Regions from separate parts of the Streptomyces sp. NPDC089424 genome, predicted to be linked through region 2. Evidence: predicted binding sites of a transcription regulator. Region 2 holds the regulator's gene; the other holds the start of a gene.
What was found. Region 2 encodes HrcA, which represses chaperone genes, less so after heat shock. Its sites were predicted from a motif close to TTNGCACTCNGNNNNNCNGAGTGCNAA; they were not measured.

Region 1 (4,894 bases), on a different contig from region 2:
CCCGCCGGACGGGCGGCGCTCACGGCACTGCGGCGGGCGGGGTTCGGTTACGCCCCGCGGCGTCACCGGCTGACCTTGGCGGGTGGACGGGCGGTGCGACTGCCGTTCCGCTATCTGGGTGCCGACCCGGCGGCGGGGCCGAACTGGACCGGACAGCCCGCCGTCGCCTCGTACTACGCCCCCACACCCTGAGAACGCCCGAGGGCGGCACCCCCTGTCTCCAGGGGGTGCCGCCCTCGGTACCTACGGACGGATCCGATCCTCGAAGGGATCAGAAGTCCATGTCACCGCCCGGCATGCCGCCGCCGGCCGGGGCCGCGGCCTTCTCCGGCTTGTCGGCGATGACGGCCTCGGTGGTGAGGAAGAGCGCGGCGATGGAGGCGGCGTTCTGCAGGGCAGAGCGGGTCACCTTCGCCGGGTCGATGATGCCCTCGGCGATCATGTCGACGTACTCGCCGGTCGCGGCGTTCAGGCCGTGGCCGACCGTCAGGTTGCGCACCTTCTCGACGACGACGCCACCCTCGAGACCACCGTTGACGGCGATCTGCTTGAGCGGGGCCTCCAGCGCGAGCTTCACGGCGTTGGCGCCGGTCGCCTCGTCACCCTCGAGCTCCAGCTTCTCGAACACCTGGGAGGCCTGGAGCAGGGCCACGCCACCACCGGCGACGATGCCCTCCTCGACGGCCGCCTTCGCGTTGCGAACGGCGTCCTCGATGCGGTGCTTGCGCTCCTTGAGCTCGACCTCGGTGGCGGCACCGGCCTTGATGACGGCCACGCCGCCGGCCAGCTTCGCCAGACGCTCCTGGAGCTTCTCGCGGTCGTAGTCCGAGTCGCTGTTCTCGATCTCGGCGCGGATCTGGTTGACGCGACCCGCGACCTGGTCGGCGGAGCCGGCACCGTCGACGATGGTGGTCTCGTCCTTGGTGATGACGACCTTGCGGGCGCGGCCCAGGAGGTCCAGGGTCGCGTTCTCCAGCTTGAGGCCGACCTCCTCGGAGATGACCTCGCCGCCCGTGAGGATGGCGATGTCGCCGAGCATGGCCTTGCGGCGGTCACCGAAGCCCGGGGCCTTGACGGCGACGGACTTGAAGGTGCCACGGATCTTGTTGACGACCAGGGTCGACAGGGCCTCGCCCTCGACGTCCTCGGCGATGATCAGCAGCGGCTTGCCCGACTGCATGACCTTCTCCAGGAGCGGGAGCAGGTCCTTGACGTTGGAGACCTTGGAGTTGGCGATGAGGATGTAGGGGTCCTCGAGCGACGCCTCCATGCGCTCCATGTCGGTGGCGAAGTACGCCGAGATGTAGCCCTTGTCGAAGCGCATACCCTCGGTGAGCTCCAGCTCCAGACCGAAGGTCTGGGACTCCTCGACGGTGATGACGCCTTCCTTGCCGACCTTGTCCATCGCCTCGGCGATGAGCTCGCCGATCTGGGTGTCGGCGGCGGAGATGGAGGCCGTGGAGGCGATCTGCTCCTTGGTCTCGACCTCCTTGGCCTGGTCGAGCAGCGCGCCGGAGACGGCCTCGACGGCCTTCTCGATACCGCGCTTGAGGGCCATCGGGTTGGCACCGGCGGCCACGTTGCGCAGGCCCTCACGGACCAGCGCCTGGGCGAGAACGGTGGCGGTGGTCGTACCGTCGCCGGCGACGTCGTCCGTCTTCTTGGCGACTTCCTTGACCAGCTCGGCGCCGATCTTCTCGTACGGGTCCTCGAGCTCGATCTCCTTGGCGATGGAGACACCATCGTTGGTGATCGTGGGGGCGCCCCACTTCTTCTCGAGGACGACGTTGCGGCCCTTGGGGCCGAGCGTCACCTTCACGGCGTCCGCGAGCTGGTTCATGCCGCGCTCGAGGCCGCGCCGCGCCTCCTCGTCGAACGCGATGATCTTGGCCATGTGAAGTGGTCCCTCCAGGACTGGGGGTGATTCCTTCGGACCGCGCCCGCGCCCGCGACGGACGGCTCGCCTGCCTCGTGGTTCCTTGCCCCACCCGGCTTGCGGCCTCACCGACCCGGTCCTTCTTTTGTCACTCTCACCTTCAGAGTGCTAACGCCAATGATTAGCACTCGCCCCTGCCGAGTGCAAGCGCCTCCCGGGATCCGGGCGAGGTCTGCGCCGCCCGCGAACACGCCCCCGGCCGCGCACGCCGAAGGGCCCGCGCCCCCCGGGGGAGGCACGGGCCCTTCGAACAGAAACGTCACATACGGTGGTCGCGCGCTTAAGCGGTGAGACGAACCATGTCGGCCTGCGGGCCCTTCTGGCCCTGCGAGATCTCGAACTCGACCCGCTGGCCCTCTTCGAGGGTCCGGTAGCCGTCCATCTGGATCGCGCTGTAGTGGACGAAGACGTCCGCACCACCGTCGACCGCGATGAAGCCGTACCCCTTCTCCGCGTTGAACCACTTGACGGTGCCCTGAGCCATGCCTAACTCCCCTATTACTGGCCCTTGCACAGATCCACACTTCGCGGATCCGGGTCAGACCTCGCCCGCCATTTGCTGTGAGGGGCGTGCGCCGGAACGCGTCGACCGCGGCTGAATGTATCTGTCCAACTGCCGTCTGCAACAGGTCAATCGGACGAGAAATCTGGGCGCCAACGGTCGGTAATTTAGGGAGAATTCACCCGAATTCAGGGCAAGTCGGGCTCCACAAAAGGAGTGAAAGACGCAAAAGAGCCACACACTTTGGCTACTTCTCATCGCATCGGAGCCGGAACTCATATGCGTCCGGCATGTGGAGCCGCGACGCGTTCCCCAACTCTACCGCGCTCAACCACACTGAATTGCCCCCTCCGCTTCTCTCACGGAGGGGGCAATTCGATGAACATCGCGTAACCGGAGTTACTCACGGTAACGCAACGGCGTGTCCAGCGGGCGGTTCAGCCGCCGGCGACCGCCGGAATGATGGACACGCCGGCACCGTCCGGAGTGACCGTCTCCAGACCCTGCTCGAAGCGGACGTCGTCGTCGTCGACGTACACGTTGACGAACCGCCGCAGCTTGCCCTGGTCGTCCAGGACCCGGGCGGCGATGCCGGTGTGGTTCTTCTCCAGATCGGCGATCACCTCGCCGAGGTTCGCACCCTCGGCGGGGACCTCGGCCTGGCCACCGGTGTAGGTGCGCAGGATGGTGGGGATGCGGACGGTGACGCTCACGGGGGAAACCTCCGGTGGGATGGCGGACCTGAGAGGGCGGGGCGGGGTCAGACGAGGCCGGCTTCGCGGAACGACTCCAGGCTGGGCCGGATGGTGGCCGTCAGACCCGTGCCCGCCACCGCGTCCAACGTCTTCAGGCCGTCCCCGGTGTTCAGCACGACGGTCGTCAGCGACGGGTCCAGCACGCCGAGTTCGACCAGCTTGCGCGTCACCCCGACGGTCACCCCGCCCGCGGTCTCCGCGAAGATCCCCTCGGTCCGCGCGAGCAGCTTGATCGCGTCCACGACCTGCTCGTCCGTCACGTCCTCGACCGCGCCGCCGGTGCGCCGCGCGATGTCCAGCACGTACGGCCCGTCGGCCGGGTTGCCGATGGCCAGCGACTTGGCGATGGTGTGCGGCTTCTGCGGCCGCACGACGTCGTGCCCGGACTTGAAGGCGGTCGACACCGGCGAGCAGCCCTCCGCCTGCGCCCCGAAGATCTTGTACGGCCGGTCCTCGACCAGCCCGAGCCTGATCAGCTCCTGCAGCCCCTTGTCGATCTTCGTGAGCTGGGAGCCGGAGGCGATCGGCACCACGATCTGGTCGGGCAGCCGCCAGCCGAGCTGCTCGCAGATCTCGTACGCCAGGGTCTTGGACCCCTCCGCGTAGTACGGCCGCAGGTTGACGTTGACGAAGCCCCAGCCCTCGCCGGCCGGGTCGCCGATCAGCTCGGAGCAGAAGCGGTTCACGTCGTCGTAGTTGCCCTCGATGCCGACGAGTTCGCCGCCGTAGACCGCGGCCATGACGACCTTGCCCTGCTCCAGGTCGTGCGGGATGAACACGCAGGAGCGGAAGCCCGCCCGGGCGGCGGCGGCGCCGACGGCGCCGGCGAGGTTGCCGGTGGAGGAGCAGGAGAGGGTGGTGAAGCCGAAGGCCCGCGCGGCCTCCAGCGCCTGGGCGACCACCCGGTCCTTGAAGGAGTGGGTCGGGTTGCCGGAGTCGTCCTTGACGAACAGCTTGCCGGGCTCGACGCCGAGTTCGCCGGCGAGGCGGTCGGCCTGGACCAGCGGGGTCCAGCCCGGGTTCAGATTCGGCTTGCCGGCCACGTCGGCGGGGACGGGCAGCAGCGGCGCGTAACGCCAGATGTTCGACGGACCCGCCTCGATGCGCTTGCGGAGCTCCTCGGCGTCGTACGCGGAGAAGTCGTAGGCGATCTCCAGCGGGCCGAAACACTCCTCGCACGCGAAGACCGGGCCGAGCGGAACGCGGTGGCCGCATTCACGGCAGGACAGCGCCGTGGCGGGACCGAGATCGACGGTGGGATTGCTGGTGCTGCTTTCGACAGTCTGCACAGCCATGTGAGGCGAGGCCCTTTCTCCTCATCTTCCTCACGACGCATCTCGCCGTGAGACGGAATTGGCACCTTCCCTAGCCGGGAGCCTCGCGGAACGATCGAGAACGATCTACGAGAACCGACTGGAGGGTTGCCGGGGCTTCAACGGGCCGTTTCCCTCTGCCCCTCTGGATGAGCTGTATGTGGTTGTTGTGCCGTGGTGCGCGCCGACGACCCCCGACATGCGACGGGCACCAGCGTTGTTCAAGACTGTAACCGAAGGCCAGGACAGTTGAGATAGTCGTCCGAACCGCGAGATGGATCACAGAGAACGCGTCCGCCCGCAAGAGAACGCAGAGGAGCACCGGACTGTGCTGGAGGAAGTCGAGCGCTGGCTGAGCACCCGCTCCTGGTCGCTGGCCGACCGCCCG
Region 2 (4,894 bases):
TGTCTGCACAACGAGCTGTACTGGCGGGGCGCCGACTGGTGGGGCGCGGGACCGGGCGCCCACAGCCACGCGGGTGGCGTGCGCTGGTGGAACGTGAAGCACCCCGGCGCCTACGCCGCCGCGCTCGCGGAGGGCCGCTCCCCGGGCGCGGGCCGCGAGGTGCTCACCGAGGAGGACCGCCGCGTGGAGCGCGTCCTGCTGGAGCTGCGCCTGCGCGAGGGCGTGCCGCTGTCGCTGCTGCGGGAACAGGGCCGTGCGGCCGCCGGGCGCGCCCTGGCGGACGGCCTCCTCCAGGAGGCGCCGTACGCCGAGGGGCGTGCCGTGCTCACCCTGCGGGGCCGCCTCCTGGCGGACGCCGTGGTGCGGGACCTCGTCGACTGATCGCGCCGGTCGGCGCGGACCAGGGCGGATCAGCGCAGCGGCTGCGTTCCGATGACGGAGAGCAGCTGGCCCGGGCGCATGGGAGGCCCTCCGGGGGAGCAGAAGCTGTACAGCCGGCTGCGCGGCACCGAAGAGGCCGAGCGGGTCCGGCAGCTCTCCGAACGGCTCGTGGGCGTCCCGTCCTCGGGGTAGCGCGGCGGACACGCGGTCCTGGTACGGCCGCCGCGCGGGACCTCGCTCAGGGCTGCGCCGTGACGAAGTCGATCAGTTCCTCCACGCGGCCCAGCAGCTCCGGCTCCAGGTCCTTGTAGGACCCCACCCGCTTCAGGATCGCCTGCCACACGGCCCCCGTGTTCTCCGACGGCCAGCCCAGGGCCCGGCACACGCCCGTCTTCCAGTCCTGCCCCCGCGGCACGGACGGCCACGCGGGGATGCCCAGTGCCGACGGCTTCACCGCCTCCCACAGGTCGATGTACGGGTGGCCCACCACCAGGGCGTGCTCGCTCGTCACCGACTCGGCGATACGCCATTCCTTCGTGCCGGGCACCAGGTGGTCCACCAGCACGCCCAGCCGGGCGTCCGGGCCCGGCGCGAAGGACCGCACGATCGCCGGCAGGTCGTCCACGCCCTCCAGGTACTCCACGACCACGCCCTCGACGCGCAGGTCGTCGCCCCAGACCTTCTCGACGAGCTCGGCGTCGTGCCGGCCCTCGACGTAGATGCGGCCGGCCTGGGCCACGCGCGCGCGTGCGCCGGGAACGGCGACCGAACCGGAGGCGGTGCGGGTGGGCCGTTCCGGACCGGTGGCGGGCCGCACCAGGGTCACCACGCGGCCCTCCAGCAGAAAGCCCCGGGGCTCCAGGGGGAACACCCGGTGCTTGCCGAAGCGGTCCTCCAGGGTCACCGTGCCCGCCTCGCAGCGGATCACCGCGCCGCAGAAGCCGGTGCCGGGCTCCTCGACCACCAGACCTGGCTCCGCGGCGACCTCCGGCACGGGTCGGGGCTTCTTCCACGGCGGTGTCAGGTCCGGAGAGTACTGGCGCATTCGCATGACGATATGGACAGCTCGCCGGGTCATTCGAGCGACACGCCGAACCGCGCGGCCAGCGCGTCGCGCTGGCGCCGCACGAACGCGGCGTCCACGACCGCACCGTGACCGGGCACGTACAGCGCGTCCTCGCCGCCGAGGCGCAGCAGCCGGTCGAGGGCGGCGGGCCAGTGGGACGGTACGGCGTCGGGGCCCGCCTGCGGCTCGCCGGACTCCTCGACGAGGTCGCCGCAGAAGACCACCTCGGGGTCGCCCGCGCCGTGCCCGGGGACCAGCACCACGAGGTCGTGGGCCGTGTGCGCGGGGCCCACGTTGGCGAGCAGGACCTGGCGGCCGGGATCCAGGTCGAGGGTCCACTCGCCGCTGACGAGATGGCGGGGCGCGACCAGCGTGTCCGTCGCCTCCTGGGCGGCCGCGGCGTCCAGGCCGTGGCGGACGGCGTCCGCGCGCAGCTCCTCCCGGCCGCGCCGCCCCCCGAGCACGGTCTCGGCGCCGACCGCGCCGAAGACCTCCGCGCCGGCGAACGCCGCGGCGCCGAGGACGTGGTCGAAGTGGGGGTGCGTGAGCGCGAGATGGGTCACACGCCGCCCGGCGAGGGCCTCCGCCCGCGCCCGCAGCGCCGCACCCTCCGCGAGGCTCGACCCCGCGTCGATCAGCAGCGCCGCGCCCCGGCCGGTCACCAGCCCCACCGTGCAGTCCCACCCCGGCAGCCGGCACCGCCCGACACCGCCGGCGAGCCGCTCCCAGCCCACCTCTTCCCAAGTCACGCTCATACGGCGACGCTAGGCCCTGTCGCGGTGTTCGCGCCCGCCCGGCGGCGAAGGTCCGGAATCGGGAGCACGGTGGCAGGGGCGACAGGCCCGACGGGCCCGCCGTCCGCCCCCGTCCGGCACGACCTGGCAGGACGGGCCTTGCCCGGGGCGTACCCGACGGCCGTACACTGGGCCGGTAAGGCTGGCACTCGCGTCTGTCGAGTGCCAGGGGGAGCGCCCAGGGGACGACGTACTGGAGGTGCGCGCGGATGCTCAGTGAACGACGGCTGCAGGTACTGCGCGCGATCGTCCAGGACTACGTGGGTACGGAGGAGCCGGTCGGTTCCAAGGCGCTCACCGAACGGCACAGTCTCGGCGTCTCCCCGGCGACGGTCCGCAACGACATGGCGGCGCTGGAGGACGAGGGGTTCATCGCCCAGCCGCACACCAGCGCCGGGCGGATCCCGACCGACAAGGGCTACCGGCTCTTCGTGGACAAGCTCGCCGAGGTCAAGCCGCTGACGGCGCCGGAGCGGCGCGCGATCCAGAACTTCCTCGACGGCGCCGTCGACCTGGACGACGTGGTCACCCGGACCGTGCGGCTGCTCGCGCAGCTCACCCGGCAGGTCGCCGTCGTGCAGTACCCGTCGCTGACCCGCTCCACCGTGCGGCACGTGGAGCTGCTGTCGATGGCGCCCGCACGCGTGATGCTGGTGCTGATCACCGACACCGGGCGGGTCGAGCAGCGGATGGTCGACTGCCCGGCCCCCTTCGGCGAGGCGTCGCTGGCCGATCTGCGGGCGCGGCTGAACAGCCGGGTCGCGGGCCGCCGTTTCACGGATGTGCCGCAACTGGTGCAGGATCTGCCCGAGGCCTTCGAGGCGGAGGACCGCGGCACGGTCCAGACGGTGCTCGCCACGCTGCTGGAGACACTGGTCGAGGAGACGGAGGAGCGGCTGGTGATCGGCGGGACGGCCAATCTCACCCGCTTCGGACATGACTTCCCCCTCACCATCCGGCCGGTGCTGGAGGCACTGGAGGAGCAGGTCGTGCTCCTCAAGTTGCTTGGCGAGGCGAAGGATTCGGGCATGACCGTGCGCATCGGGCACGAGAACGCCCATGAGGGACTCAACTCCACCTCGGTGGTGTCGGTGGGCTACGGTTCGGGCGGCGAGGCGGTTGCCAAGCTCGGCGTGGTCGGACCGACCCGCATGGATTACCCGGGAACGATGGGAGCGGTACGCGCAGTGGCACGGTACGTCGGACAGATCCTGGCGGAGTCGTAAGTGGCCACGGACTACTACGCCGTCCTCGGCGTGCGCCGCGACGCGTCGCAGGAAGAGATCAAGAAGGCCTTCCGGCGGCTCGCACGCGAGCTGCATCCGGACGTCAACCCGGATCCGAAGACCCAGGAGCGGTTCAAGGAGATCAACGCCGCCTACGAGGTGCTCTCGGACCCGCAGAAGAAGCAGGTCTACGACCTCGGCGGCGACCCCCTCTCGCAGGCCGGCGCCGCGGGTGGCGCGGGCGGCTTCGGCGCGGGTGGCTTCGGGAACTTCTCGGACATCATGGACGCGTTCTTCGGTACGGCGTCGCAGCGCGGGCCGCGCTCGCGCACCCGCCGGGGCCAGGACGCGATGATCCGTATCGAGATCGAGCTGGACGAGGCGGCCTTCGGCACGACGAAGGACATCCAGGTCGACACGGCCATCGTCTGCTCCACGTGCAGCGGTGAGGGAGCGGCGCCGGGTACGGCGGCGCAGACCTGCGACATGTGCCGCGGCCGTGGCGAGGTGTCGCAGGTCACCCGGTCCTTCCTGGGCCAGGTCATGACCTCGCGCCCCTGCCCGCAGTGCCAGGGCTTCGGCACCGTGGTCCCGAACCCGTGCCCGGAGTGCGCGGGCGACGGCCGGGTGCGCTCCCGCCGCACCCTGACGGTCAAGATCCCGGCCGGCGTCGACAACGGCACGCGTATCCAGCTCGCCGGCGAGGGCGAGGTCGGGCCCGGCGGCGGTCCCGCCGGCGACCTCTACGTCGAGATCCACGAGCTGCCGCACGCGACCTTCCAGCGTCGCGGTGACGACCTGCACTGCACGGTCACGATCCCGATGACGGCGGCGTCCCTAGGCACCAAGGTGCCGCTGGAGACCCTGGACGGCATGGAGGAGGTCGACATCCGCCCGGGCACCCAGTCCGGCCAGTCGATCCCGCTGCACGGCCGGGGCGTCACGCACCTGCGCGGCGGCGGTCGCGGCGACCTCATCGTGCACGTCGAGGTCCAGACCCCGACCAAGCTGGACGTGGAGCAGGAGCGCCTCCTGCGCGAGCTGGCCAAGCTGCGCGGCGAGGAACGGCCCACGGGCCAGTTCCAGCCGGGTCAGCAGGGTCTGTTCTCGCGGTTGAAGGACGCGTTCAACGGGCGCTGAGAATGCGCGCGGCGCGGGCGCCGAGGCCGGCCGGGGGTCCGGGGGTCGTCCCCCGGGCAGGCACAGTCAGCCGGGCCAGCAGGGTCTGTTCTCGCGGTTGAAGGACGCGTTCAACGGGCGCTGAGAACGCGCGCGGCGCGGGCGCCGAGGCCGGCCGGGGGTCCGGGGGTCGTCCCCCGGGCAGGCACAGTCAGCCGGGCCGGCAGGGTCTGTTCTCGCGGTTGAAGGACGCGTTCAACGGGCGCTGAGGGGTCGAGCGGCGCGGGTGCCCGGGGCATGGGGCGCGC

Region 1: the regulator HrcA is predicted to act here: its motif matches at 2,058-2,084, upstream of groL (chaperonin GroEL).

The regions. Positions count from the first base shown of each region.
Region 1 covers NZ_JBIVHU010000012.1:83,237-88,130, forward strand. Annotated here, with positions in the region: gene ACIP2X_RS36725 (class I SAM-dependent methyltransferase) at 1-192, shown strand, start outside; gene groL (chaperonin GroEL) at 272-1,894, opposite strand; gene ACIP2X_RS36735 (cold-shock protein) at 2,217-2,420, opposite strand; gene ACIP2X_RS36740 (MoaD/ThiS family protein) at 2,876-3,151, opposite strand; gene thrC (threonine synthase) at 3,199-4,488, opposite strand; SAM riboswitch class I at 4,507-4,662, opposite strand; gene ACIP2X_RS36750 (glucosyl-3-phosphoglycerate synthase) at 4,835-4,894, shown strand, end outside.
Region 2 covers NZ_JBIVHU010000006.1:383,536-388,429, reverse strand. Annotated here, with positions in the region: gene hemW (radical SAM family heme chaperone HemW) at 1-381, shown strand, start outside; gene ACIP2X_RS26630 (DUF3097 domain-containing protein) at 620-1,426, opposite strand; gene ACIP2X_RS26625 (MBL fold metallo-hydrolase) at 1,456-2,202, opposite strand; gene hrcA (heat-inducible transcriptional repressor HrcA) at 2,451-3,467, shown strand; gene dnaJ (molecular chaperone DnaJ) at 3,468-4,607, shown strand.